Regions from separate parts of the Salinarimonas chemoclinalis genome, predicted to be linked through region 2. Evidence: riboswitches for the same ligand, from Rfam matches in the RefSeq annotation. Region 2 holds a riboswitch; the other holds the start of a gene.
The links. A riboswitch is a leader RNA that binds a small molecule or an ion and turns the genes downstream of it on or off. The one in region 2 is predicted to bind thiamine pyrophosphate.
Positions count from the first base shown of each region.

Region 1: it holds a riboswitch for thiamine pyrophosphate, as region 2 does, so the genes downstream of both, thiM (hydroxyethylthiazole kinase) here and thiB (thiamine ABC transporter substrate binding subunit) in region 2, are expected to answer to the same signal.

Region 1 is NZ_JBGMWH010000002.1:183,591-190,772, reverse strand. Features, by position in the region: gene AB9M23_RS04710 (hypothetical protein) at 1-739, shown strand, start outside; gene AB9M23_RS04705 (baeRF11 domain-containing protein) at 777-1,898, opposite strand; gene AB9M23_RS04700 (papain-like cysteine protease family protein) at 2,131-2,709, shown strand; TPP riboswitch at 2,793-2,894, shown strand; gene thiM (hydroxyethylthiazole kinase) at 2,884-3,690, shown strand; gene thiE (thiamine phosphate synthase) at 3,687-4,364, shown strand; gene thiD (bifunctional hydroxymethylpyrimidine kinase/phosphomethylpyrimidine kinase) at 4,382-5,179, shown strand; gene AB9M23_RS04680 (TRAP transporter substrate-binding protein) at 5,166-6,242, shown strand; gene AB9M23_RS04675 (ribonuclease activity regulator RraA) at 6,326-7,030, shown strand; gene AB9M23_RS04670 (YdcF family protein) at 7,046-7,182, shown strand, end outside.
Region 2 is NZ_JBGMWH010000011.1:96,563-103,744, reverse strand. Features, by position in the region: gene AB9M23_RS16480 (hypothetical protein) at 31-168, shown strand; gene AB9M23_RS16475 (NirD/YgiW/YdeI family stress tolerance protein) at 209-577, shown strand; gene AB9M23_RS16470 (ribose-phosphate pyrophosphokinase) at 731-1,663, opposite strand; gene uvrC (excinuclease ABC subunit UvrC) at 1,970-4,060, shown strand; TPP riboswitch at 4,160-4,265, shown strand; gene thiB (thiamine ABC transporter substrate binding subunit) at 4,328-5,368, shown strand; gene AB9M23_RS16455 (ABC transporter permease family protein) at 5,365-6,942, shown strand; gene AB9M23_RS16450 (thiamine ABC transporter ATP-binding protein) at 6,936-7,182, shown strand, end outside.

The sequences.
Region 1 (7,182 bases), on a different contig from region 2:
CCTGTCGGCCAGCCTCGCCGGTTCGCTCCTCCCGCGCGTCGCGGACCCGTCGCGGACCCGCGACCGGCTCGCACTCGGCGCCCTGGCCGGGCTCGTCCTCCTGCCCGGCATCGCCTTCGTCCTCTTCGCGATCGACCGTAACGCGACGGACGTCGTCGCGTCGTTCCGCGACGACGGGCTCGCCTCGACGGTCCGGCACGCGCTCGTCGGGCTGACGATCGACGCCGGCGGCGCCTTCGCGGTCACCGCGCGACCCTACCTGCTGCCCTGGCCGCTCGCCGCAGCGACAGGCTGCGCGATCCTGGCCTTCGCGCCGGCGCGGGGCCGGGTCGCGCTCCTAGCGCTCGCGGCCGCGTGCCTCCTCGTCGGCCCGGCGGTCCACCCTGCACGCGCACAGCACGACGACGGCTTCGTCGGCGATCACTGGAGCGGCGGGTCCTGGGAGGGGGAAGCCCTCGACGGCACCGCGGGCCCGCCCGGGACGGGCGACGCCTGGACGCGGGAGAAGTGCGTGCGCTACGCCGCCTCCTGGGAGGAGGCGACGCGGCGCATGGGCACCGAGGGCCTCTCCGCCGAGTTCGTCGCCCGACACGACGCCTTCATCGCCTCGGGCTGCACCGCGCCCGCCGACGTCTGCCCGCGTAGCGAGGCAGAGCTCGCCATGGCCAACGTGATGGTGATCCTGGCCATGAACGCCGGGACCGCGAGCACCTTCCCGCCCTTCGCCTGCCGGGACTGAGCGGGCCGCCCGCAGCCCCGGCGAGGCCTGCCCGGGCTCAGATCGCGTAGCGCAGGATCGCGGCGAGCGACTGCTTCTGCGGGATGTCGTCGCGCCGAACCGCGAGGACGCGTCCGCCCGCGGCGAGCACGCGCCCGGCGATCTCGTCCACGACGCCGTAGCTGTCGGCGCTCTCCTCGTCGGCGAAGCTCACCTCGCCGGTCGTCTCGTCGATCGTGCCGGGCACGACCTCGTCGATGTCCACGAGCAGCGTGTCCACGGCCCCGAACGTGGCGGCGCGCGCCGCACGCGCGATCTGCGTCGTCGCGCGGCCCTCGTTCTCGCGGGCGCTGAACAGGGCGTGCACCGCCTCGATCTCGCGCTGGTGGATCGCGTCGAGGACCGGCCGCGCCTCGGCGGCGAGCTCCGACGCGGACTTGCGTACGGGGCTCGCGTCCAGGGTCTCGGCCGCGAGGTTCTGGTGGGTCGCGAGCGAGCGGAACATCGACCGCAGCGGCTCGGCGGCGGCGAGGATCAACGGCTCGGATCGGCCCGCGAGAACTGGCCGCAGCGCCGCGTCGACCTTGCGGCAATACCCGCGCAGGAGCACCTTCTGCCCCTCGCCGCCGCCCTTGCGGCCGGAGTAGCTGCGCGAGTTGACGTTGGCCGTCCCGGCGGCGGACGCGGCGTCGCGCGGCATGCCCGCGACCGCGACCTCGCTGGCGGGCAGATCGGCGAAGACCTCGACGAGGCGCACCTCGTTCTCGGCGAGCGCGAGCACGAACGCGTGCTGCTGCGCCGTGAGCGCGCGCAGCAGTGGCTTGAGGTGGAAGCGGTCCGAGACCTGGACCATGTCTTCCAGACGGTTGGGGAGGCGGAACGAACGCAGTCCGCCGGGCGTGACGAATAGCGCGAGGGAGTTCGCCTGATGGGTCCAGAAGCCGTCGTCGTCGAGGAGGTCGTGCACCTGCTCCTCGATGGGCCAGATGGTGCGCTTGTCGGTCCCCGCCGCCTCGAGCTCGCCCACTGCCGTCCGAAGCAGGTTGCCGAGCGCGATCCGCGCTGCGCCGATGTCCTGCGTCTCGGGCGTGGTGCGCAGGTAGAACGAGACCGAAGCCTCGCTCCGGGCGGCGACGAGCGTCTGCAGCTCGGGCTGGGTGGGGATGTCGACGTAGAGCATGATCTCTCCGGAATTGGCTATGATCTGAATTCGCGCCTGCGCGAGACCGTGCCGTGCGCGAGCGCACGGTCGCGGTCGTCGGGACGAGGCCCTGGGGTGGTACGCGCCGACAATGTTCGCTCCTTCCTTCCGGTTCAAGCCCGATCGGCCGTCGCGAAACCGGAACGGCCGATTGCCACGCTCGGCCGGGCGTGACAGTCTGATGCCACTCGGGGAGCGTATGGGGGCCATCATGACGTTTCGCTCGTGGGCGACAGCGGTACGCGCTCTCGTTCTCCTGTCGTGTGTTCTGGCCGTCGCGGGGACGCGCGGCGGTGAAGCGCGCGCGCAAGTCCTCGTCGACAGCGTCCATCTGTCCGTCCCCTACCACCGTCAGGACACGGTCGTCTGGTGCTGGGTCGCCAGCGCGAAGATGGCGGCGGAGACGGTCGGGCTGCCGACCCCCAGCCAGTGCCAGATGCTGGAACTCGCCTACGGCGCGCCGTGCTGCCGACGCCCGGATCTCTGCCTGCGTCCCGGGCACATCAGCGAAATCTCCCGTCTCGTCGGCATGTTCGGCGGCCGGATCGGCACGCTCGAGATCAGTCGTTGGGCGCCGGACTTCATCACGCACCTGCGCCGGACCGGCCGGCCGATCGTGGCGCACGTGGACGGGAGCCACTTCGTCGTGATCACGGGAATGGACGTCTACCAGACGCCGAACGGGGGGTGGGCCGTGGTGTCCTATCACGATCCCCTGGTCGCGCCCGGGATGAAGCAGGACTGGCCGCTCTTCGCACAGCGCATGTCCGTGGTGCTCGCGGTCCGATGATGCGCCGCCCTTCCCGGCGGAGCGATCCTGCCCGGGTTCGGCCACCCCTTGCGCGCGGCGGGCGGGCGCGCTAACTCCTCTTCCACGGTCTCACGGGGTGCCCGTCCGGGCTGAGAGGCGCATGCGCCAACCCATCGAACCTGATCCGGGTCGTGCCGGCGGAGGGAACGAGACATGGACGAGAACGCGCCCGCGCGCGCCGCCGCGTCTCATGACATCGCAACGCATCGGATCGCGGAGCACGCCGCCCGGCTCCTCGCGGAGGCCCGCGCCCGGCGCCCGCGGGTGCACGCGCTCACCAACGCCGCAGCGCAGGCCTTCACCGCGAACCTGCTGCTCGCCGCGGGCGCGATCCCCTCGCTGACCATCGCCGCCGAGGAGGCCGCTCACTTCGCGCGGCTCGCGGACGCCGTGCTCGTCAACCTCGGCACGCTCGACGCGGAGCGCCGGGCCGGCATCCCCGTCGCCGTCGCCGCCGCGCGCGAGGCGAACCGGCCGCTCGTGCTCGATCCGGTCTTCGTCGAGGCGTCGCCGCCCCGCCTCGGCGTCGCCCGCGATCTGCTGCGCACGCGCCCGGCGATCGTGCGGCTGAACCCGGGAGAGCTCGAGGCGCTCGCCGGACGCGCGCCGACGGCGGAGGCCGCGATGGATTTCGCCCGCGATCACGGCTGCGTCGTCGCCCTCACCGGCCCGACCGATCTCGTGACCGACGGCACCCGCGCCGTCCGCATCGCCAACGGACACCCGCTGATGGCCCGCGTCACCGCGATGGGTTGCGCGGGCTCCGCGCTCGTCGCCGCCTTCGCCGCGCTGGAGGACGACGCGCTCGTCGCCGCGGCGGCGGCGCTCGTCGTTCTCGGCGTCGCCGGCGAGATCGCCGGCGGCCGCGCCGCCGGCCCCGGCTCCTTCCCCGCCGCCTACCTCGATGCGCTCGACGCGCTCGACGGGGCGGCGCTCGTCTCCCGTGCGAGGGTCTCGTGAATCACGCCGCCAGGAACCCCGTCGACCTTCGCCTCTACGCCATCGTCGGCCTCGCGGACGCGCGCGGGCGCGATCTCGTCGACCTCGTCGGGCGCGCCGTGGCGGGCGGGGCGACGCTGGTGCAGCTGCGCGAGAAGCACGCGGACACGCGCACGCTCGTCGACCTCGCCCGCGCGCTGAGGACGACGCTCTCCGGCACGGGTGTGCCGCTCCTCGTCAACGATCGCGTCGACGTCGCGCTCGCCGCGGGGGCGGACGGCGTCCATCTCGGCCAGAGCGACATGGACCCGCGCGACACGCGTCGCCTGCTCGGGCCCGACGCGATCATCGGCTGGACGCTGAAGACGCCCGACCACGCCCGCGCGCTCGCGCAGGTGCCCGTCGACTACGGCTGCATCGGCGGCGTGTTCGCCACGACGTCGAAGGACAACCCGGACCCGCCGATCGGGCTCTCGGGCCTCGCGGCGGTCGCCGCCGCGGGCCGCGCGGCGGCGCCGGGCCTGCCGCTCGGCGCCATCGCCGGCATCGACGAAACGAACGCCCGCTCCGTGATCGGCGCGGGCGCGGACGGCATCGCCGTCATCTCCGCGATCTTCGGCGCCGACGACCCCACCGCCGCCGCGGGGCGCCTGCGCCGCCTCGTCGACGAGGCGCTCGCCGCCCGCGGCGCCTGACCCAACGAGGAGACCGCATGACCGCCATCGCCCTCACCATCGCCGGCTCGGATTCGGGCGGCGGCGCCGGCATCCAGGCCGACCTGAAGACCTTCTCCGCCCGCGGCGTCTACGGCGCGAGCGTGATCGCCGCGCTCACCGCCCAGAACACCCGCGGCGTCCAGGGCATCCACGACGTGCCCGCGGAGTTCGTCGCGGCGCAGATGGACAGCGTGCTCTCGGACCTGAAGGTCGACGCCGTGAAGATCGGCATGCTCTCCCGGCCCGCCGTGATCGAGGCGGTCGCCGCCGGCCTCGCCCGGCACGGCGTGACCCGCGTGGTGCTCGATCCGGTGATGGTGGCGGCGTCCGGCGACAAGCTCCTCTCGGACGACGCGGTCGAGACCCTGCGCACGGTCCTCCTGCCCCGCGCCCTCCTGCTCACCCCGAACCTGCCCGAGGCGGCGGCGCTGCTCGGGGCGCCCGTCGCCGAGGACGAGGACGCCATGCGCGCCCAGGGCGAGCGGCTGCTGGCGCTCGGCCCCGAGGCGGTCCTGATCAAGGGCGGCCACGGCTCGGGGCCGGAAAGCGTCGATCTGCTCGTCGAGCCGCGGGGCGTCACCCGGCTCGTCGCCCCGCGGATCGCGACTCGCAACACGCACGGGACCGGCTGCACGCTCTCGTCGGCGATCGCCGCGGAACTGGCGAAGGGCGCCTCCCTCGCCGAGGCCGCGCGCACGGCCAAGGAGTGGCTCGCCGGCGCGATCGCCGCCGCCGACGGGCTCGAGATCGGGAGCGGGCACGGGCCCGTGCATCATTTCCATGGCATCTGGTAGCCGCCTCACCCGCCGCGTAGCGCTCGGCCTCGCCGGCGGCGCGCTCGCCGCCCCCGCGCTCGCGCAGGACGCGCCGATCCGCTGGCGCCTCGTGACCTCCTGGCCGCGCGGCCAGGCCGGACCCGGCGTGACGGCGCAGCGCATCGTCGACCGCATCGACGCCATGTCCGGCGGGCGGCTCGTGGTCGACCTCTTCGCAGCGGGCGAGATCGTGCCGGCCTTCTCGGTGCTCGACGCGGTCTCGAACGGCACCGTGGAGGCCGGCCACAGCGCCGCGCTCTACTGGCAGGGCCGCGTCCCCGAAGCCGCCTTCTTCACCACCGTTCCCTTCGGGCTCGGGCCGATCGAGCACCATGCCTGGCTCGCCTTCGGCGGCGGGCAGGCGCTGTGGGAGGAGCTCTACGGACGCCTCGGCGTGACGCCCTTCCTGGCGGGCAATACCGGCCCGTGCATGGGCGGCTTCTTCCGACGGCCGATCGCGAGCCTCGCCGACGTCGCGGGCCTACGCATCCGCGTCGCCGGGCTCGGCGCTCGGATCTACGAGCGGCTCGGGGCGACGCCGGTGACGATACCGGCGGGCGAGACCTATACGGCGCTGGAGCGCGGGACGGTCGACGCGGTCGAGTTCCTCGCCCCGGCGAGCGACTACGAGCTCGGCCTCCACCAGGTCGCACCGCTCTATTACGCCCCCGGCTTCGCCAAGCCCAACGGCGCCAGCGAACTCCTGGTGAATTCCACCGCCCTCGCCGCCCTGCCCGAGGAGCTGCGCCGCGTCGTCGCGGAGGCGGCGCAGGCCGAGCACGCGCTCGCGCTCGCCGATGCGCATCGGCGAAACGCCATTGGACTCAGGGCCATGCTCTCGGAAGCGGAGGTGCGGCTCGAAGGCTTCCCCGCCGACCTGATGCAGGCCGCGGTCGCGGCCGCCGATGCCGAGATCGACGCCATCGCCGGAGGCTCCGATCTCGCAGCGCGGATCGTCGCGAGCTACCGCGAGGCGCAGGCGCGGATGGCGCCCTGGTCGCGGCTCGAGGCCGACATGGCGCGGGCGCTGGTGCGGGGGTGATGCGAGCGTGACGTGCGCACGACGCCTTCCACCGAGGCGGCGGGGCGGCTAGGGTGCGCCACCTTTCACCGGACCCCATCCCCATGCCCCTCGACAAGACCATCGCCGACGCCCTCCACGCCGCCACCACCGCGACGCTGACGACCGTGCTCCTCAAGAAGGGCGTGCGCCGCTCCTGGATGTCCGGGCCCAAGGCCGCCTTCGCGACCTCCGAGCGCGTGGTGGGCGAGGCGTTCACGCTGCGCTTCGTGCCGATGCGCGAGGACCTCGCGACGCCGGAGAGCTGGGGCTCGCCCACCTCGACCCGCGCCGCCATCGAGGCGATGCCCGAGGGCGCGATCTGCGTGGCGGACGCGATGCGCGTGACGGACGCGGGCATCTTCGGCGACATCCTGTGCGCGCGCATGAGGAAGCGCGGCGTCAAGGCGCTCGTCACCGACGGCGCCGTGCGCGACGGCGAGGGCGTGCGCGGCACCGGGCTGCCGGTCTGGTGCGACGGCGTCGCCGCGCCCGCCTCGGTCGCCGGGCTGACCTTCGTGGGCTGGGAACAGCCGATCGGCTGCGGCGGCGTCGCCGTCTTCCCCGGCGACGTGATCGTCGCGGACGGGGACGGCGCGGTCGTCATCCCCAAGGCGATGGTCGCCGAGGTCGCGGTGGCGGCGGTCGAGCAGGAGCGGCTCGAGGCCTGGATCATGCGCGAGGTCGAGCGCGGCGTGCCGCTGCCGGGACTCTATCCGCCGAACGCCGAGACCAAGGCCCGCTTCGAGGCCGAGACGGCCCGAAGCTGAGACGAGGCGCACCCCGTGTTCTTCGTCCTCTCCAAGGTCGCCTGGTTCGTGCTCGCGCCCTCGAACCTGATGTTGATCGCGCTCGTCGCGGGGCTCGCCCTCGCCGGCTGGGCGCGGGCACGCCGCATCGGCCTCGGCCTCGCCTGGACCGC
Region 2 (7,182 bases):
CGCGGCGATCCACCGAACACGGAGAGAGCGATGAAGGAGATCCAGAAGATCGAAGTGCGGCGCGCGGGCGCCCGGCTCGCGGGCGACGTCGTGATCCGCGTGCCGAAGACCTGGCTCGCGGCCGGCGCGGTGGCGCTGGCCGTCCTCGTCCTCCTCGCCTTCGACTGAACCCGTCGCCGCCGCCGCCCCGCTCTCCAGGAGATCCGTCGTGAAGACCCTCGCCACCTTCGCCTTCGCCTTCGCCCTCGCCATCCCCCTCGCGGCGTCCCCGATCGCCGCCCAGCCCACCGAGGTCACGCCCACCGAGGTCACGCCCATCGCGGAGGCCCAGCGCGGCACGATGGTGACCGTGCGGGGCACGGTCGAGCGCATCACCGACGAGGACGAGTTCCGGCTCGCCGACGCGAGCGGCACGATCCGCGTCTACGTCGGACCGAACTGGGTGCCCGCGGACGTCGGCGAGGCGGTGACGGTGAGCGGTTTCGTCGACGACGGCCTCGGCCCGCGCGAGATCTACGCCCGCACCCTCACCCGCGCCGACGGGACGGTCGTCGCCTTCGAACGGCGGTACGACTGACCCCGGCGCAGGGCGCCGGCGGCGGCACGCCATCGTTCGTCCTGAGCGAACGAGACTCGCCGAACAATGGCGGGTGAAGTACGGCGTACGCTTCGCAGACTTGGCCATGGCGCGACTCTCCCGGCCGCAGCTTAGCCGCCCGGCGCCCCCGCCTCAATCGAACAGGCTCGACACCGAACTCTCGCTCGCGGTGCGGGCGATGGCCTCGCCCATCAGGGGGGCGATGGAGACGACGCGGATGTTGCGGGCGACCTTCACGGCCTCGGTCGGCTGGATGGAGTCCGTGATCACGAGTTCCTTGAGCTTGGAGTTCGCGATGCGCGACACCGCCCCGCCCGAGAGCACGCCGTGGGTGATGTAGGCGGAGACCTCGGTGGCGCCCTCGGCGAGGAGCGCGTCGGCGGCGTTGCACAGCGTGCCGCCGGAATCGATGATGTCGTCGATGAGGATGCACGAGCGCCCGCGCACCTCGCCGATGATGTTCATCACCTCGGACTCGCCCGGCCGGTCGCGGCGCTTGTCGACGATGGCGAGCGTCGTCTCGAGGCGCTTGGACAGCGCGCGGGCGCGCACCACGCCGCCGACGTCCGGCGAGACCACCATGCGCTCGCCGGCGGGCAGGCGCTCCTTGATGTCGCGGGTGATCACGGGGGCGGCGAAGAGGTTGTCGGTGGGGATGTCGAAGAAGCCCTGGATCTGCCCGGCGTGCAGATCGAGCGTCAGCACGCGGTCGGCGCCGGACTCGGTGATCAGGTTCGCGACGAGCTTGGCGGAGATCGGCGTGCGGCCGGCGGTACGCCGGTCCTGGCGGGCGTAGCCGAAATACGGGATCACCGCCGTGATGCGCTTGGCCGACGAGCGGCGGCAGGCGTCGATCAGGATCAGCAGCTCCATCAGGTGGTCGTTCGCCGGGAAGGACGTCGACTGCACGATGAACACGTCCTCGCCGCGCACGTTCTCCTGTAGCTCGACGAAGATCTCCATGTCCGCGAACCGCTTGACCAGGCAGCGCGCGAGCGGGACGTCGAGGTAGGCGGCGATCGCCTCGGCGAGCGGGCGGTTGGAGTTGCCGGCGACGAGCTTCATCGATCACGGAGCCTTCGTGCTTCGGTGGGCGCGGCGTAGCGGACTCGCGCGCGTGTCGCGAGGGGTCATATCGGGTAGGCCGCCATCGGGCAAGCAGTCGTGCCGCGCGCGTCCTCGTACGGTCGCAGCTCGACGAGTACGGGTTGCATCGAACGTCCTGCCAGGATGTTTGTCAATTCGGTGCGGCGCACAAAGTCTGGGCCGGCGCGCCGCCTCAATGAGCCCATTGCCGTTTGGACAGTCCGCTTCCGGCGCGGCATCGCCGCCCTTCCCCCTCGCACGCCGGTCGCATACATCTCGCCCACGATGATCGACGCCCCCGAATCCCCGCCGCCGACGACCGATCCCGACGCGCCGCTCCCGCCGGAAGCCGCGGACGCGCAGGGCACGCGTGCGGCCTTCGACTTCGAGGCGCCCGCCGAGCTGAAGGCCGGGATGTCCGTGATCCGGCGCTTCTGGGAGACCCTGCCCAACGCGCCGGGCGTCTACCGCATGATCGACGCCGCCGGCGAGGTGCTCTACGTCGGCAAGGCCAAGAACCTGAAGTCGCGGGTGGGCTCCTACGCGCGGGGCTACGCGCACTCGAACCGCATCGCCCGGATGATCGTCGACACGGCGGCGATGGAGTTCGTGACGACGGCGACCGAGACCGAGGCGCTGCTGCTCGAGACGAACCTGATCAAGCAGCTCAAGCCGCGCTACAACGTGCTCCTGCGGGACGACAAGTCCCTGCCCTACATCCTGCTCACCGAGGACGCCGCGCGCGCGCCGCAGCTCGTCAAGCATCGCGGGTCGAGGAACCGCAAGGGCGCCTATTTCGGGCCCTTCGCCTCGGTCTGGGCGGTCAACCGCACGATGACCGCGCTCCAGCGCGCCTTCCTGCTGCGTACCTGCACGGACAGCTACTACGACAACCGCACGCGCCCCTGCCTTCTCCACCAGATCAAGCGCTGCGCCGGCCCCTGCACGGGAGAGATCGGCAAGGAGGAGTACGCGGCCCTCGCCGGCGAGGCGCAGGCCTTCCTCGCCGGCCGCTCCAGCGCGGTGAAGGAGCGGCTCGCCGCCGACATGCAGGAGGCGGCCGAGGCGCTCGAGTTCGAGCGCGCGGCGCGCTACCGCGACCGCATAGCGGCGCTTTCCGCCATCCAGGGGTCGCAGGGGATCAACACCCAGTCGGTGGAGGAGGCGGACGTCGTCGCCATCGACGAGCAGGCCGGGGCCTATTGCGTCGAGGTGTTCTTCTTCCGCAACTGGCAGAACTGGGGCAACCGCGCCTACTTCCCCAAGGCCGACAAGGGCCTCGCGCCCCAGGAGGTGCTCGCCTCCTTCGTCTCGCTGTTCTACGCCGACAAGCCGCCGCCGCGCCTGGTGCTGCTCTCGCACGACATCGAGGAGCGCGACCTCGTCCAGAAGGCGCTGACGCTGAAGGCCGGCCACAAGGTGGAGGTGCACGCCCCCAAGCGCGGCGAGCGCCGCGCCATCGTCGAGGCGGCCCTGCGCAACGCCAAGGAGGCGCTCGGCCGGCGCCTCGCGGAGCGCTCCTCGCAGGCGAAGCTGCTCGACGTGCTCGCCCAGGCCTTCGGCCTGGCGCGCGCGCCCCGGCGGGTGGAAGTCTACGACAACTCGCACATCATGGGCACGAACGCGGTCGGTGCCATGATCGTCGCCGGCGTCGGCGGCTTCATGAAGCAGCACTACCGCACCTTCAACATCAAGTCGCAGGACCTCACCCCCGGGGACGACTTCGGCATGATGCAGGAGGTGCTCGGCCGGCGCTTCGCGCGGCTGGTGAAGGAGCATCCCGATCGCATTGTGCATGCCCGCGAGGCATCGGCGGACGAGCCGGAGGAGGCGCACGAGATCGAGGACGCGCCGATCGCGGGAGCCCCCGAGACGGAGAGCGAGGAGGAGGAGCTCGAGGCCGCGGCAGCGAACGACGAGGAGTTCCCCGCATGGCCCGACCTCGTGCTCATCGACGGCGGCGCGGGACAGGTCGCTGCCGCGCGCAAGGCGCTGGCCGAGATCGGCGTCGCCGACGTGGCCGTCGTCGGCATCGCCAAGGGCCGTGACCGTGACGCGGGGCGCGAGACCTTCTTCGTCGAGGGCAGGAACCCGTTCAAACTGCCGCCGCGCGACCCGGCGCTCTACTTCGTCCAGCGCCTGCGCGACGAGGCCCACCGCTTCGCCATCGGCACCCATCGCGCCAAGCGCAAGCGCACGATGGTGCAGAACCCGCTCGACGAGATCGCCGGCATCGGCCCCGCCCGCAAGCGCGCGCTCCTCCACCACTTCGGCACGGTGAAGGCCATCCAGCGCGCCGCGCTCGAGGACCTGATGAAGGCCCCCGGGGTCAACGCCGCGACGGCGAAGGCGGTCTACGACCACTTCCACGACTGACGGGCCGCTCCAGCCGCGTCGGGCGCCGCGGCCGGCCGCGCCGCCCGCGCGACGCCGTGCGGCCCCGCTTGCGCCGGGACGCGGGCGGGTCTACACCCGGCACGTCTCACGGGGTGCTCCGACGGAGCTGAGAGGCGCGAGTGCGCGCCAACCCGTCGAACCTGATCCGGGTCGTACCGGCGTAGGGATGAGCGACGGGCCGCGCGCTGCGGCCGCCTCCGCACATCGTCGCCCGTCCGCCCCGGCTCTCGCGAACCGGAGCCGCCGATGCACACGCCCCTACGCCCCTCGCCCGCCATGCGCCTCGCCCTCGGGCTCCCCGTCCTGGCGGCGGCCCTCGCCACGCCGCCGACGCCGGCCGCCGCGCAGGAGCGGCCGACGCTCACCGTCTACACCTACTCCTCCTTCGTCGGCCGCTACGGCCCGGGCGAGGCCATCGCCGAGCGCTTCGAGGCCGCCTGCGGCTGCGATCTCGAATGGGTCACCGCGGACGACGCGGGCTCGCTCCTCGGCCGGCTGCGGCTCGAGGGCGCCTCGACCCGGGCCGACGTCGTCCTCGGCCTCGACATGAACCTCGCCGCGCAGGCCCGCGCGCTCGACCTGTTCGCGCCCCACGGCATCGCGCCCGGCCCGCTCGACATGCCGGTCGCGTGGCAGGACGAGACCTTCCTGCCCTACGACTGGGGCCATCTCGCCTTCGTCTACGACACGACCCGCCTCGAGACCCCGCCGGAAAGCCTCGAGGCGCTCTTCACGGACCCGGAGGGCCCGAGCGTCGTCCTCCAGGACCCGCGCACCAGCGCGCCCGGCTTCGGGCTGCTGCTCTGGTCGAGCGCCGTCTTCGGCGAGGGGATGGCCGACGCCTGGGCCACGCTGACGCCACGGGTCGTGACCTTCACGACCGGATGGTCGGAGGCCTACGGGCTCTTCCTGGAGGGCGAGGCGGACATGGTGCTCTCCTACTCCACCTCGCCCGCCTACCACCGCTCGGTGGAGGACGAGACCCGCTACGAGGCCGCCCGCTTCGCGGAAGGACACTACCTCCACGTCGAGATCGCCGGCGCGACGCGCACGACCGACACGCCCGAGCTCGCCCGCGACTTCCTGCGCTTCATGCTCGACGACGGCTTCCAGAGCCTGATCCCGGAGGGCAACTGGATGTACCCGGCGCGCCTGCCGGAAGGCGGCCTGCCGGAGAGCTTCGCGGGGCTGATCGAGCCCGGCGAAGCCTTCCTGTTCGACTCCGATCGCGTCTCCGCCGAGCGCCGGGCGCTCATCGACGCCTGGCTCGAGGCGACGACGCGGTGAGGCGGGCCGCCGGGCTGCGTGCGCCGCATCCGGGCGCGCTCGTCGCGCTCGCGCTGGCGGGGCTCGCGGCGGCGGCGTTCGGCGCGTTGATCGGGGCGGCGCAGGACCGGCCGAGCGTGCTCGCGCTCGACGCCTACCTGCGCCGCATCCTCGTCTTCTCCCTCGGACAGGCCGCGCTCTCGACGGTGCTGTCGCTCGTCCTCGGCGCGGCGCTGGCACTGGCGCTGGCGCGGCGGCGCTTCCCGGGGCGGAGCCTCGCGCTGGCGGCGCTCGGGGCGGCGGCGGTGATGCCGGCGATCGTCGTCGTGTTCTCGGTCGTCGCGGTCTACGGACGCTCGGGCTGGCTCGCGGCGGGGATCGAGGCGGCGGGGCTCGCGCCGAGGCCGAACCCATTCGGCTGGCCGGGCATCCTCGTCGCCCACGTCTTCCTCAACGCCACGCTCGCCGCCCGCGTCTTCCTCGACGCGCTGTCGCGCGCACCCGCGGAGCACTGGCGGCTCGCCGCGATCCTCGGCTTCGGGCCGCGGGCGACCTTCGCGCATCTCGACTGGCCGATCCTGAAGCGCGAGGCGCCCGGCCTCGCGGGGCTCGTCTTCCTCCTGTGCTTCACCAGCTTCGCCATCGTGCTGACGCTCGGCGGCGGGCCGGGCAAGGCGACTCTCGAGGTGGCGATCTTCTCGGCGCTCAGGGTCGAGCTCGACTTCGCCCGCGCGGCGATGCTCGCCGGCCTCCAGCTGGCGATCTGCCTGTCGCTGACGCTCCTGCTGCACTGGGCGGTGACGCAGGCCCCCGTCGCGCCCACCGAGCGCCTGCCGATCGCGCGTCCGGACTGCGCTGACCCGCGCCTGCGCCTCCTCGACCTGGTCGTGCTGGCGCTCGGCGGCGCGCTCGTCCTGCCGCTGCTCGCGGCGACGCTGGAGGGCGCAGCCGCGCTGCCGCGGGTGCTCGACGGCGACCTCGCCCGCGCCGCGACGACGAGCGTGACGATCGCCCTCGTCTCCGCCGCCCTCGCCTGCGCCATGGCGATCGCGCTCGCGGGCGCGGCGCAGGCGGCACGGGAGCGCAGGCGCGGGCGGCTCGCGGCGGCATACGACGTGCTCCCGGCGCTGGTGCTGGCGATCCCGCCCTTCGCGCTGACGGCGGGGCTCTTCCTCCTGCTGCGCGGACGGGTCGGCGCCACGGAGGCCGGGTTCGTGCTGCTCCCCCTCGTCAACGCCATCGGCGCGCTGCCCTTCGCCTACCGCTTCCTCGCCCCGGCTCTCGCCACGAGCGCGGAGCGCCACGGGCGCCTCGCGGCTCTGCTCGGGCTCACGGGCCTGCGCCGCCTCGCCATCGTCGACTGGCCGGTGTTGCGCCGCCCTCTCGCCGGCGCCTTCGCCTTCGCGGCCGCCCTCTCCTTCGGCGATTTCGGCATCGTCGCGCTGTTCGGCGGGGCGGAACTGCGCACCCTGCCCTACCTCCTGTACGAGCGCCTGGGCGCCTATCGCCTCGACGAGGCGGCGGCGATCGGGCTCCTCCTCGTCGCGGCCGCCTTCGCGCTCTCCGCCTTCGCCACACGGATGGCCCGATGCTGACGATCGACGCCTGCCGCCTCGCCTGGCCGGACTTCGAGGCGGAGTATGCGCTCGAGGCCCCAGCGGGATCGATGCTCGCGATCGTCGGCCCCTCCGGCGGAGGCAAGACCACGCTGCTCAACACGATCGCCGGATTCGAGACGCCGGTCTCCGGGCGCCTCGCCTTCGACGGGCGCGACCTCCTGCCGCTTTCGCCGGCCGAGCGGCCGGTGGCGATGATGTTCCAGGACAACAACCTGT